3 regions of the Rhizobium sp. PAMB 3182 genome follow, and region 1 is predicted to be linked to each of the others. Evidence: predicted binding sites of a transcription regulator. Region 1 holds the regulator's gene; each other region holds the start of a gene.
What was found. The regulator LexA, encoded in region 1, represses DNA repair genes until DNA is damaged. The targets are predictions, from matches to a motif close to TGTTCNNNNTGTGTTCNG.

Region 1 (4,533 bases):
CCTCATGTGCCGGCGCCAGAGCGTGGCGGGGCCGGGCGTCATCACACGTTCCGTCTGGACGACCTTCACGGAAAACTGCGGCTTGCCCTGGCCGAAGAGCGCCGCTTTCGTCATGACTTCCTCTTCTCGCCGGTCCTGCTCGGGCTGGGAGCCGTTTTCTGGTTCAACCTGGAACGCGACCCGCCCACGCCTGCCATTTTCCTTCTGGCTGCCGTGGCTTTAGTGGGTGCCTTTGCGGCCGGGCATCATCGCCCGCTGATGCGATATGCCGCAATCGCCGTGCTGCTTCTGGCGCTCGGCATGGGGCTTGCTGCTTTCGAGACATGGCGGACCGGGACTGTCGTGCTGGACACGCCGATCGTCACCCGGATCACCGGACGTATCGAGAGCCGCGAGATCGACGACAATGGCGGCTGGCGCTATCTGATCAATGTGTCGGCGACCAGCGAGCCGGCCCTCCGACGTCCGCCTGAGAGGGTGGCCGTGCTGGCGCGAAACGACCATGAGCCATTGCTGCCCGGCGAAATGATCAGCGGCAAGGCGCGGCTCTCGCCGCCCTCCGGTCCGGCCCTGCCTGGCGGCTATGACTTCGCGTTCTTCTCCTACTACCAGGGGATCGGTGCGGTCGGTTTCTTCTACGGTTCTCCCGAAGAAGTGGCTGTGGGGCAGCGTGCATCCCTTCTTGACCGCGCCCGGCTTGCGATCGAGATGCTGCGCGACACGATTTCCGCCCGGATTCGAGCGACGCTTGCTGGCGACACCGGGGCGTTTGCCTCGGCCATCGTCACCGGCCAGAGACGTGCGCTGTCGGATGAGACGGCGGAAGCCTTGCGCATGTCGGGATTGGCGCATGTGATCGCCATTTCCGGCTTGCACATGGCGCTCGCAGCCGGCCTCTTCTTTGCCGGCCTGCGCACGGCGCTCGCCCTGTTCCCGGCCCTCGTGCAACGCTTCTCGGTCAAGAAGTGGGCCGCAGCCGCTGCCCTGGCCGGGGCATTCGGCTATCTGCTGATCTCCGGGCTGCAGGTATCAGCGATCCGCGCCTTCATCATGCTGGCATTGATGCTGGTCGCAGTCCTCATCGACCGGCCGGCGATCAGTCTCAGGAACGTCGCGCTCGCGGCGCTGATCATTCTCACCGTCACGCCGTCCGCCGTCATGGGGCCGAGCTTCCAGATGTCATTTGCCGCGACGGTGGCGCTTGTGGCGGGATACAGATGGTGGCGGATGCGCTCGGTGGACCGGAGCGCTCCGCGTCGCCGGTCCGGTATCATCGCCCTTGCCGCGAAAGCCGGCGGGTTTGCTTCGGCGCTGGCGCTCACATCGGCGATCGGCGGGACGGCAACGGCGGTCTTCGCGCTGGAGCATTTCTACCGCCTCGCACCCTATGGCTTTGCCGCCAATCTCATCGCCATGCCGGTCGTCACCTTCGTGGTCATGCCGGCCGGCTTGGTCTCCGTCCTCGCCATGCCGTTTGGGCTCGAGCATTGGCCGCTACGCCTCATGGGGGTTGGGTTGGACATCGTCATCGCGGTGGCCCGAGATGTCACCGGCTGGGACAGCGGCGTGTCATCCGGACGCCTGCCTCCCTACGCCTTCGAACTCTCAGTCGCCGGCTTTCTGCTCCTGGTCCTGTTGCGCAGTCGTCTCAGATATCTTGGCCTGCCGCTGATGGCCGCGGCGGTTGCGCTGATCGCGTACGGACCGACAAACTCGTCTCCTGCGCTGATTATCAGCGAGGACGGCAGGCTGGTGGCCCGCATTGCCGATGGACGGCTCGAGACCAACCGCAGTCGTCCGCCATCTTTCATCTTCGAACAATGGCAGCGGGCGCTCGCCATGCCGAAGGGTGAGGGGCCGGACATGGCGGATGGGGATCCGGTCCCGCCTGACCGGACAGGAGGAGGAGAAGGAGGAGAACCGCCACGGCTGCCGGCCTCCGTCTTGAATGCGGAGCGATTGGCCATGGAGACGGCCCTGAATGGAGAGATATCCCCCTTCCACTGCAGGAAGGCCGCCTGGTGCGCCGGTCAGGTTACGGCGTCGGGCGGAACCGCATTGCGGGTGGTGACGGTGGAAAAACCCGCCTATGCCGGACCCGCCTGCGACATCGCCGATGTGGTCATCGTGCCGTTCCGGCTCGGCTACGACACGTGCCGCTCGGGCGCGACATTGCTTACGGCGGAACGTCTGCGAAGAACCGGATCGATCGAACTCCATGCGGCGTTGGATGGCATCGGCTTTGAGGCCAGGACGGCAGTCGGCGCAATCGACCGCCCCTGGACCCGGCATCGATATTATGACTGGCGGGCAAATAGCTTCCTGGCCACGCAGGAAACAGCCACATGGCCGCTTGTTCCGCATCCGCGTGATACGGACGCAGCCAGGCGTGTCACCGGTCAGTGATAGCGGCGGATGAGGCCGACGAGCTTGCCTTGGACCTTCACCCGATCGGAGGCGAAGATACGCGTCTCATAGGCCGGGTTGGCGGCTTCGAGTGCAATCGACGCACCCTTGCGGCGGAAGCGCTTGAGCGTTGCTTCCTCGTCGTCGACCAAGGCCACGACGATCTCGCCCGGATTGGCGCTGCTGACATTCTTGATGATGACGGTATCGCCATCGAGGATGCCGGCCTCGATCATCGAGTCGCCCTTGACCTCCAGCGCATAGTGTTCGCCGGAGCCCAGCATTTCCATCGGCACGGACAGGCTGTGCGTGTTGTTCTGGATGGCGGAGATCGGCACACCGGCGGCGATGCGGCCCATGACCGGGACGCTGACGGTGTCGTTCGCAGGTTCCGGTGCCTTGGGCGCCGGGGCGAGCTTCGGCTTGCCGAGGCTGCCTTCGATGACGCTTGGCGAAAAGCCGCGCCGTGGCTGCAGGCTCGGCGAATAGGCTTCGGGAAGCTTGATGACCTCCAGCGCGCGCGCCCGGTTCGGCAGGCGGCGGATGAAGCCGCGCTCCTCGAGCGCCGTGATCAGCCGGTGAATGCCGGACTTGGACGCGAGATTGAGTGCATCCTTCATCTCGTCAAAGGATGGCGGAACGCCGGATTCCTTCATCCGCTCGTGAATGAAGAGAAGCAGTTCCTGTTGCTTTCGCGTCAGCATGAATCGGCACCTTCCAGAATCATGAAACAAATACAGAACGGACACTATATGTTCCCACTGTGTTCCGCAAGTGCCTAAAATATCGTGAAAGCGGGGGCCGGTGTCGCAGGAACTGCCGATTTTTCCTGCTGCGGGTCGGCTATGAGCGTTAGCGAGCCGGATCGACTGCGATGTAGGCGCGCTCGGCTTCCGCTGCGCGTGCCTCGGCGAGCGTGCCGGAGAGAACGGCCTTCATGAGGACGGCCGGATCGATCGAACGCCAGCCGCCACTGACCGCCGTCACGTCGTACCCGTCGGCGGCGAGCCGGTCGGCTTCCGTCTTCTCCAGCGTGATGACGGCCTTGAAGCGATCGCCGGCTTCGACGTCCGCAAGCTTTCGTCGCTGCAGGAAAGGTCGTTCGACGCCGCTGTGCAACCGTGCCTCGGAGGCGACGATGTCAGACCCCAGGAAGACGATGTCGTCGGCGGGCAGGTCGAGTTGGGCGACCTTGTCGGCGATCGGCTTTCCAAGGTCGGGCATGCCGAAGGCGGCGACGACGGGATAGATGGCAAGCAGGATCGCCATAGGCAGGGCGGAGAGCGCCAGAACCTTGGGCCGGAAGGCCTGGCGATTGGCGATGCGCCAGACGAGAAGCAGGCCGAGGGCAATGGCAACCACGATCGCAACCGTTACCTTGGCACTCAGCAGCTGCGCCGAGACGCCGTAGAGGATGGCGAAGGTGAGGGCCAGGCCGATCGCCGAGAATTTGAGAAACAGGCTTAGATAGCGTGATGTCGTCTCGCGATCGAAGGAGGCGAGGCCGACCGCCATCAGGATCGACAGAGCGGGAAGCGACGGAATGATGTAGCGGTGATCCGGCTTGAAGGCTGGCGCGAACATGGCGATGTTGAGCGCGATCCAGCCCGCGAGCAGCAGCGCCGATGCGCCGAGCTGCCGGAAGCCCGGTACTTTGCGCGTGGCGATCGCGGTCGCCGCAATCACGAAAAGCCAGCCGATCACAGGCGCCAGCAGGCCGGCAACGCTGAGACCGACGGAATCGAACACCGCGAACACCGAGAATTCCAGCTTGGTGCGCACCTGATCGCCGACGAACTGGTTGTCGAGCGCCGAGCTCGACCGCAGCACCTGGTAGACGAACCACCAGCCGGCAAGAGCCATGGAGAAGAGAATCGGCAGCGGGGCGATCAGCCGGCGAAAATGAACGCGGCACGAGGGAAAGAGGACGATCAGGCCGAAGACGCAGGCCGGTGGCGCCAGCGCCGGAATGCCCTTCGTCAGGATCGCCATCGCCGTTCCGCCATAGGCAAGCCAGGCGTCCCATCTGTCTTCTTCGTCGCCGAAGAGCAGGCCGGCAAAGCCGTAAAGCGCCACCAGCATGAACAGCGTCAGCGGAATGTCGGGAATCGCCGTGACGGCGGAGCG
Region 2 (4,533 bases), 410 kb from region 1:
CCGCCGCCGAGAACCATGGCTTCACGGGTCTTCTGGAAATGGGCGATCGCCTCAGGGCTGTTCAGCATCAGCGGGCTCGGCAGGCCGGATGAGCGCGACCAGAAGGCCGGGAATTCATGCGAGCCGTAGGTGACGACCGGCACGCCGCGGGTTTCGAGGACTTCGAGCGTCTTCGGAATGTCGAGGATCGCCTTGGCACCGGCGCAGACGACGATGACAGCCGTGCGGGCAAGCTCCTCGAGGTCGGCGGAGATGTCGAAGCTGAGCTCCGCACCGCGATGCACGCCGCCGATGCCGCCGGTGGCGAAAACCCGAATGCCGGCGCGGGCTGCGGCGATCATGGTCGCCGCGACCGTGGTGGCGCCGGTGCGCCGTTCCGACATGGCAAACGCAATGTCGGCGCGCGAGACCTTCATGGCGCCGGTCGTCTGCGACAGCGCTTCGAGTTCCGTGTCTTCCAGGCCGACATGCAGCTTGCCGGCGATGACCGCGATCGTTGCCGGAACCGCGCCCTCGGCGCGGATGATCGCCTCGACGCTGCGCGCCATCTGCAGGTTGCCCGGATAGGGCATGCCATGGGTGATGATGGTCGATTCGAGCGCGACGATCGGCAGGCCCTGCGCCTTGGCGTCGGCGACTTCCTTCGAGTAGGTGATCGGGAAATTGTGGGCGGGTGTGGTCATAATCGGATCCATCAGACTTGTTTTCTTGTTCATGCCAGAAGGCGGGGTTCGGGTACAAGCGCCAAGGTGGCGTCGAGCGTGGCACGGCCGAGATTTTCGGCTGCGGCCAGAGGCGATTGAAGGGTGATCACTGCTGCAGCCGCACCGGTGCGCAACGCTTGAGGCAATCTATCGCCGTCGAGGGTCGCCGCGATCACGCCGGCGGCGAAGGCGTCGCCGGCGCCGGTGACATCGGCTATTTCCGCGAGCACCGGAGGCGTGAGCAATGCGACGGTCTCGTCCTGGAAGGCGACGACATCGCTCCGGCCGCGGGTGACGACTGCGCCGCGCAATCCCTGGCGGCGCAGCAGGTCCGGCCAACCGGCGGGCTCTTGCGGCCTTGATCCCGCGATGGCTTCGGCCTCGGCCTCATTCATGAAGAGGAGGTGGAGGCGCGGCAACGCGGAACGGAAGCGGACGACCTTGGCCGGCGAGATGGCGATCGCGGCAAGCGGGATGCCGCGTTTCGCCGCCACGTCCGCGAGCGCGGTGATCGTTTCGGCGGGCATGTTGCCGTCGGTCAGGATGAGGTCGGCCGCTTCGATCGCGTCCCGGATCTGGCGCATGGCAAGGCGGCGCGGCGAGAAGAGGGCGTAGAGCTCCATGTCGGCGATGCCGATCACCAGATTGCCGTCCTTCTCCAGGATCGCGGTGTAGCTCGGCGTCTGCCTGTCGAGAAAGGTCAAGGGGCGGTCGTCGATACCCGCCCGTTTGGCTGCGTCCGCAACCATGTCGCCGGCCTGATCGCCGCCACGCGGCGAGACGAGCGTGACGGCGTGGCCCAGCCGGGCGAGATTCTGCGCGGCATTGAAGCCGCCGCCGCCGGGTTCGGTGAACCACCGGCCCGGATTGGACGCGCCTGGCACCGTCGCAGTCGAAATGCGCGCCCGCCGGTCGATATGGGCGCCGCCGATGACGAGGATTTTCTTGGTCATGGGAGCCTGCCTGATGAGCGCGATTCGGACAAAACAGGGCTTTGGGAGGCGCGAGGCCGCATGCGGCAAGCTCTTGTTTCCACACCCGAAAACGAAAAGAGAACAAATGTCATATTGTTATTTTCTTTCATCGGCTTGCAAGGGTCTTGCGAAACGAGAACAAAATGTGTACATATTCGTCATCGACGGCTTCATTGCCTGTGCGGCTTCAATAACCTAAAGGTGGATCAAATGGCACAAAATTCTTTGCGGCTCGTAGAGGACAAATCCGTGGATAAAAGCAAGGCACTGGAAGCTGCACTTTCCCAGATCGAACGGTCGTTCGGCAAGGGATCGATCATGAAGCTCGGTTCCAATGAAAACGTCGTCGAAATCGAAACCATTCCGACCGGCTCGCTCGGGCTCGACATCGCGCTCGGCGTCGGTGGTCTGCCGAAGGGACGCATCATCGAGATTTTCGGACCGGAAAGCTCCGGCAAGACGACCCTGGCGCTGCAGACGATCGCGGAAGCCCAGAAGAAGGGTGGCATTTGCGGCTTCATCGACGCCGAGCATGCGCTCGATCCCATCTATGCCCGCAAGCTTGGCGTCGATCTTCAGAACCTTCTGATCTCGCAGCCGGACACCGGCGAACAGGCTCTGGAAATCACCGATACGCTGGTGCGTTCCGGCGCGCTTGACGTTCTCGTCATCGACTCGGTCGCCGCGCTGACGCCGCGCGCGGAAATCGAAGGTGAAATGGGCGACAGCCTGCCGGGCCTGCAGGCCCGCCTGATGAGCCAGGCGCTGCGCAAGCTGACCGCCTCGATCTCGCGTTCGAACTGCATGGTCATCTTCATCAACCAGATCCGCATGAAGATCGGCGTCATGTTCGGCTCGCCGGAAACAACGACCGGCGGCAACGCGCTCAAGTTTTATGCGTCGGTTCGCCTCGACATCCGCCGGATCGGTTCCGTCAAGGACCGCGACGAAGTTGTCGGCAACCAGACGCGCGTCAAGGTCGTCAAGAACAAGATGGCACCGCCCTTTAAGCAGGTCGAGTTCGACATCATGTATGGCGAAGGCGTTTCGAAGACCGGCGAACTGGTCGATCTCGGCGTCAAGGCGGGCATCGTCGAGAAGTCCGGCGCCTGGTTCTCCTATAACAGCCAGCGTCTCGGTCAGGGTCGTGAGAATGCCAAGCAGTTCCTGCGCGACAATCCCGACACGATGGCCGAAATCGAAATGGCGCTGCGCCAGAATGCCGGCCTGATCGCCGAGCAGTTCCTGGACAAGGGCGGTGACGAGGACGACGGCGACGCCGCCGCCGAGGGCTGAGACCGATACGCGACCTGGCGGGCAATCGTTCGCCGGTCCGCTGACGATCCGGACGGGGTGAGCCCCGGGATCGATGGCTTTGACGGCTGCACATCAAGGCGATGTGCAGCCGTTTCCGTTTGTTCTGGACAGTCATGGGGGCGTTGGATAAAAGCCAGTGGTTTTGTTGAATAATCCGCCGGACGGCGGGCGGCAGTGAAGGGTCAAGCATGAGCGGCGTGAACGACATCCGGTCGACATTCCTCGACTATTTCAAGACGAACGGACACGAGGTGGTTGCCTCCAGCCCGCTCGTGCCGCGCAACGATCCGACGCTGATGTTCACCAATGCCGGCATGGTGCAGTTCAAGAACGTCTTCACGGGTCTGGAAAGCCGTCCCTATTCGACGGCCGTGACCGCGCAGAAATGCGTGCGCGCCGGCGGCAAGCACAACGACCTCGACAATGTCGGCTACACCGCGCGCCACCATACGTTCTTCGAGATGCTCGGCAACTTCTCCTTCGGCGACTATTTCAAGGATCGCGCGATCGAGCTTGCCTGGAACCTGATCACCAAGGAATTCGGCATCGACCGCAACCGGCTGATGGTTACCGTCTATCACACCGATGACGAGGCCTTCGATTTGTGGAAGAAGATCGCCGGCCTGCCGGACGAAAAGATCATCCGCATCCCGACCAGCGACAATTTCTGGGCGATGGGCGATACCGGCCCGTGCGGCCCCTGTTCGGAAATCTTCTACGATCACGGCGACCACATCTGGGGCGGGCCGCCCGGCTCCCCGGAAGAAGACGGCGACCGCTTCATCGAGATCTGGAACCTCGTCTTCATGCAGTACGAGCAGGTGACGAAGGAAGAGCGCCTCGAACTGCCGCGCCCGTCGATCGACACCGGCATGGGGCTTGAGCGTATCGCCGCACTCCTGCAGGGCAAGCACGACAATTATGACATCGACCTGTTCCGGGCCCTGATTGCGGCGTCCGAAGAAGCGACCGGCGTCAAGGCCGAGGGCGACAAGCGCGCGAGCCACCGGGTCATTGCCGATCACCTGCGTTCAGCCGCCTTCCTGATCGCAGACGGCGTGCTGCCGTCGAACGAAGGCCGTGGCTACGTGCTGCGCCGCATCATGCGTCGCGCCATGCGTCACGCCGAACTGCTCGGTTCGCGTGATCCGCTGATGTGGCGGCTGCTGCCGACGCTGGTTCAGGAGATGGGCCGCGCCTATCCGGAACTGGTGCGCGCCGAGGCGCTGATTTCCGAGACGCTGAAGCTCGAGGAGACCCGTTTCCGCAAGACGCTCGAGCGCGGCCTTGTGCTGCTCAACGACGCGACGACCGACCTTTCCAAGGGCGGCATGCTCGACGGCGAGACCGCCTTCAAGCTCTACGACACCTATGGATTCCCGCTGGACCTGACGCAGGACGCGTTGCGCGCACGCGGCATCGGCGTCGATCTCGCCGGCTTTACCGACGCCATGGAGCGGCAGAAGGCCGAGGCTCGCGCCAGCTGGTCCGGCTCCGGCGACAAGGCAACCGAGACCATCTGGTTCGAGCTCAAGGAA
Region 3 (4,533 bases), 2.0 Mb from region 1:
TCGTAGCGAAGCTCGCCCACCAGAGCGAGCTCATGCTCGATCTGCCGGTGCACCCGCTCCGGAAGACCATCCGGATAGCGTTCCGCCGCACCCTCATAGGTGAGGCGCCGCAAGGTCTCGGCCGGCGTTTCGCCCGCCACCGACTCATCCGGATATTCGTATTTCAATTCCTCCAGCGAGAATTGCAGCTTGCCGAAGAATTCAAGGCTGTTGGCGACCGCCTCGGGATAGTGCCGGAAAATCCGCGTCATCTCCTGCGGCCGCTTCAGATGCCGCTCGGCATTGGGCGACAGCAGGTGGCCGGCGGCGGCAACCGTCACATGCTCGCGGATTGCCGTCACCACGTCGGCAAGCGGTCGACGCTCGGGCTGGTGATAACAGGCATCATTGGTGGCGAGCAGCTTTAATCCGGCGGACTGGGCCAACCGGGCAAGGCCGGCAAAAATCTCGCGATCACGACCGTCATAATGGGGGACCAGCGCCAGATAGGCATCCATGCCGACCCGCTTGCGAAGCCGCGACAGGAAAGCCGGCAGATCGGAAAAGCCCGCATCGCGGTCCGGCAGAACGGCGAGAAGCAGGTCGTCCGCCCATTCGAAGAGATCGCTTTCATAAAGCGTACAGTCCCCCTTCCTGGAGCGCAGATTGCCCTCCGTCAGAAGACGGCAGAGATGCCCCCAACCCCTGCGGTTCTTCGGATAGGCGAGAATGTCCGGGGTCCCGTCGGAAAACGCCAGCCGAGCCCCCGGCTGGAAGGGAATGTTCTCCTCCTTCGCCATCAGATGCGCTCGAACGACACCGGCCACCGTGTTCTTGTCGGCGAGACCGAAGCCGGAAAGCTTCATTCGCGCCGCCGTCACGGCCAGTTCTTCCGGATGAGACGCGCCCTCCAGAAAGGAGAAATTGCTCTTCAGGCCAAGTTCGGCAAAGCCCTGATCGGCATTCATGCGAAAACTCCGTGCAGGAACCAGCGCGGCACGCCGGCTTCCCGCTCGTAAAGCCCTTCCCTGAAGAGCCAGAAGCGGCGCCCGGCTTCATCCTCGATCCGGAAATAGTCGCGGGTCGGATGCGCCTCGCCATCGATCCACCATTCGGCCGCCAGCCGCTCCGGCCCCTCGGCCCGCAAGACACGATGGAGCGCCCGGCGCCAGCGGAAATGGACGGGCGGCCCCTCGGGCACGTCCGCCATCGCTTCCACCGGTTCGGGGTGGCGGAAAATGCGTAAGGGTCGCTCGGCCCTGAAGGGCGGCGGGCGAGGCTCACAAGCAGCGGAAAGACAATCGGCGGCCTCGCCTGCCGGCATCAGGACGGAGGCGCGCTCCGGCCAATGGCTTTCCCGCGTCATCGGCACCCTCAGGCAATCGGCGCCCAGCCGGGCGCTCACCCGGTCGACGAAGGCGGCAAACGACCGGTCCTCATCCTCCTCGCCGGTAAAATCCGGCTGCTGTTCACGGCAGGGTGCTGCCTGCAGCACGTTGAGCCGCAGCATCTCGAAGCCGTAGCCGGCATCATAGCTTTCATGCAGGGCCGTAAAACGTTCCTTGAAAAGCGCGCCGATGCGCGGCGCCTCGCGGATCGGCAGGGAAGCGCCGGCAAGGATGCGGAACACCTTGCCGTCGACCCGGAAGAGGAGCAGCTCGAACTGCAATCCGCCCTCTCCGCGCGCCTCGAAGCCGGATTTCAGGGAGCCCGCCAGCTGTCCGGCGAGATGGAGAAGATCGTCCTCCTCGCTAACCGGTTCAGAAAGCCGCCGCTCGGCCGACAGGATGGCGACCGGACGGCGCGGCGACACCGATTCCCCCACCGATCCCAATGCCTGGTCGAGCCTGAGGAGCGGTTCGGGACCGAACCGCCGGGCAAGCGGCGCGCGCGGTGCACCGAGAATGTCGCCAACCCGCTTGAGCCCCGACTTCGAAAGCGCCAGAAGCACCTCCGCCGACAGGCGCAGGCAGGCCAGTGGCATCGGGGCAAGGATCCGGGCCTCGTCTCCCAGAAACGAAACGGCCGGCCCGCCGAAACGTGAACAGGCCCAGGCGAGACCCGGCGAAGGCGCGATCGCGCCGCGCACGTCGAGCCCCATGTGGAAAAGCCGTGTGAGAATATCCTCAAGCAGCGCCTGCTCGCCGCCGAAGAGATGGGCGCAGCCGGTGATGTCGAGGAAGAGACCGTCCGGCTGGTCCAGCGCCACCAGCGGCGTATACCGGTCGCACCAGTCGGCAATGGCCTCCAGGAAGCGCAGGTCGGCGGCCTCGTCGGCGGCAATGACATCAAGGTCGGGCGACATGGCGCGCGCCTCCGCCATGCCCTGGCCTCGCTTGAAGCCGATCCCTTCCGCCACCTCGTCGAGCGCCGTCACCCGCATGGCGTTGTTGAGCTTGGCGACGCAGACAAGCGGCGGATGATCAGGACGCCCGGTCGAACGCCAGGAGAGCCCCCAGCGCCTGCGGGCGATGCGATCCGTCGGCAGATGCGGAAACACCAGCGCCAGAATGCGCTGGTCCCGCCGGGACGGAAACGGCGGCTGCATGAGAGGCAGGGCGGAAAAACTGACGGTCATCGGGGTTCCACTCCAGTTCGAACTCGGCAAGGATCGCGTGATGGCTCTTTTCGACGGCAAGACGAAAGGCGGGATGGCCAAGGCTCGCCTCCAGCCGGCTTCCGTCGGAAAGCCCGCGCAGGCCGGACGGCGCCGGGCGGACATTGAGGCGCAGGAGCGCGCTGCTCGCCTCCTCCTCTCCGCCCTGCCGGACGAGAAGCAATGGGACGCACGCCTCCCGCGCCCGCAAATGCAGGCGGCGGCTTTCCGTCAGACCGAAATGCCTGGGATTGCCGCAGACCTCCAGGACGACGGTGGAAAACGAGCCGCTGGCGAGCGCCGTTTCCGTCAGCCAGAGGGTTTCCTCCAGTTGGCGCGACGCCGCATAAAGCAGGCTCTCCGGCCGCAGGCCGAAATCCTTGAGCCCGGCGGCATAGGGCAGGCCCGCCTCTCGTCCGGCCATGGCATCGGCAATCCAGATCAGACGCCCATGGCCGCCCTTCGCCTCCAGCCTCGCCTGCATCAGCGCGCAGACGGCAAGCGCGAAGCCACTGGCGGCCCCCGCCCCGGACAACCGCTCGGAACGCAACTCAACGAGCCCCGAGGACGGCAGGCCGCCCTGGAGTTGCTCATCGACCTCGGTGATGCCCAGAGGCACGACCGGATCCGGCGTCTCCTGGCGCTTCTGCCAGGCGGCATCGCTGCGCGCGGCGGCAACCACGGCGCCACGCCCTTCGATGCGATCGATCTCTGCCTGCAGGGCAGCAACAGTCTGCCGCGCCACGGCCAGCTCTGCCATGACGTTCACTCCTTGGAAATTTCGACGTTTACAGAACCGGCCCGGAGCGTTGCGCACTCTACGGTCCAAATGTTCCTGTTATGTTCTTATGGATTCCAGAGCGCTCGAAAAGAGTCAACCAAAATCTCAGGATTTTGGCCTGCTGCCGGACAGGGTCTCGAAATGATCTGCAGGAAACGCTATATGAGCGCCATGACAAGGAGCATACATGGCCCGCATTGACTTGAGTGAAAACTGGCGGGACAGCCACGCGCCGACGATCAGCGTCTTCGAGTCGCTGGCCATAGAGGCCTATGGCAACCTTCCCGAGGAGTTTCGCCAGCTGACCGGCAACCTCGTGATCGAAGTGACCGATTTCCCGACGGACGAGGTTTTCGAGGACATGGCGCTGGAAACACCGTTCGATCTGCTCGGCCTGTTCGAAGGCCGTGGCATTTCCGAGCGCTTCTCGCTCGAAACCGGTGAGCTGCCGAACCACATAACGCTCTACCGCCGCCCCATTCTCGACTACTGGGCCGAGAATGACGAGACGCTGGGCGACATCGTCACCCATGTGCTGATCCACGAGATCGGCCACCATTTCGGCCTGAGCGACGACGACATGCAGCGCATCGAGGAAACCGCCGATACGATCAGCCGCTGAAGCTTACCGCGCAGCTATTGCTCGGAAAGCTTCATGTCGGGCTGGTAGTCCTTGCCGTGAACATCCTTCACGACCGCCTGCCCGCACTGCATGACGCCGGCCTCTGCATTGAACGCATAGGTCGGGGAACCGGCGAGCGACCAGCCCTGGTTCAGGGCCGCCGTCACCTTGTGGCAGAAGGAAGCATCGTCCGGACCGGTCAGAAAGCGGTAGAGTTTCATCGTCAGGCCTTTTTGCGTTCGGCAATCATGCACGCCTTATGGACGAGGACTTCGGCTTCGGCAAGATGCAGCCGCTCGACCATGCGCCCGTCCATGTTGATGACGCCCATGCCCGCCGCTTCCGGCGCGGCGAACGCGGCAATGATCGCCTCGGCTTCCCGAAGCGCCAGGTCGCTGGGTCCGAACGCCGCATTGGCCGGGCCGATCTGGGCCGGATGAATGAGCATCTTGCCATCAAACCCCATGGCCCGGCCCTGCGCGCATTCGGCGGCAAAGGCGCCGAGATCCTTGAAATCGTTGGAAACGCTGTCGACAACGTCGAGGCCATAGGCCC

Region 2: the regulator LexA is predicted to act here: its motif matches at 1,745-1,762, upstream of recA (recombinase RecA).
Region 3: the regulator LexA is predicted to act here: its motif matches at 3,406-3,423, upstream of ACU5AZ_RS10870 (ImuA family protein).

The regions. Positions count from the first base shown of each region.
Region 1 covers NZ_CM128607.1:250,623-255,155, reverse strand. Annotated here, with positions in the region: gene ACU5AZ_RS01365 (ComEC/Rec2 family competence protein) at 1-2,406, shown strand, start outside; gene lexA (transcriptional repressor LexA) at 2,400-3,110, opposite strand; gene ACU5AZ_RS01355 (ArnT family glycosyltransferase) at 3,259-4,533, opposite strand, start outside.
Region 2 covers NZ_CM128607.1:4,016,003-4,020,535, forward strand. Annotated here, with positions in the region: gene ACU5AZ_RS19220 (pseudouridine-5'-phosphate glycosidase) at 1-683, opposite strand, end outside; gene ACU5AZ_RS19225 (carbohydrate kinase family protein) at 713-1,657, opposite strand; gene recA (recombinase RecA) at 1,889-2,974, shown strand; gene alaS (alanine--tRNA ligase) at 3,184-4,533, shown strand, end outside.
Region 3 covers NZ_CM128607.1:2,220,899-2,225,431, reverse strand. Annotated here, with positions in the region: gene ACU5AZ_RS10880 (error-prone DNA polymerase) at 1-947, opposite strand, end outside; gene ACU5AZ_RS10875 (Y-family DNA polymerase) at 944-2,479, opposite strand; gene ACU5AZ_RS10870 (ImuA family protein) at 2,403-3,335, opposite strand; gene ACU5AZ_RS10865 (metallopeptidase family protein) at 3,544-3,978, shown strand; gene ACU5AZ_RS10860 (DUF1737 domain-containing protein) at 3,993-4,199, opposite strand; gene ACU5AZ_RS10855 (HpcH/HpaI aldolase/citrate lyase family protein) at 4,202-4,533, opposite strand, start outside.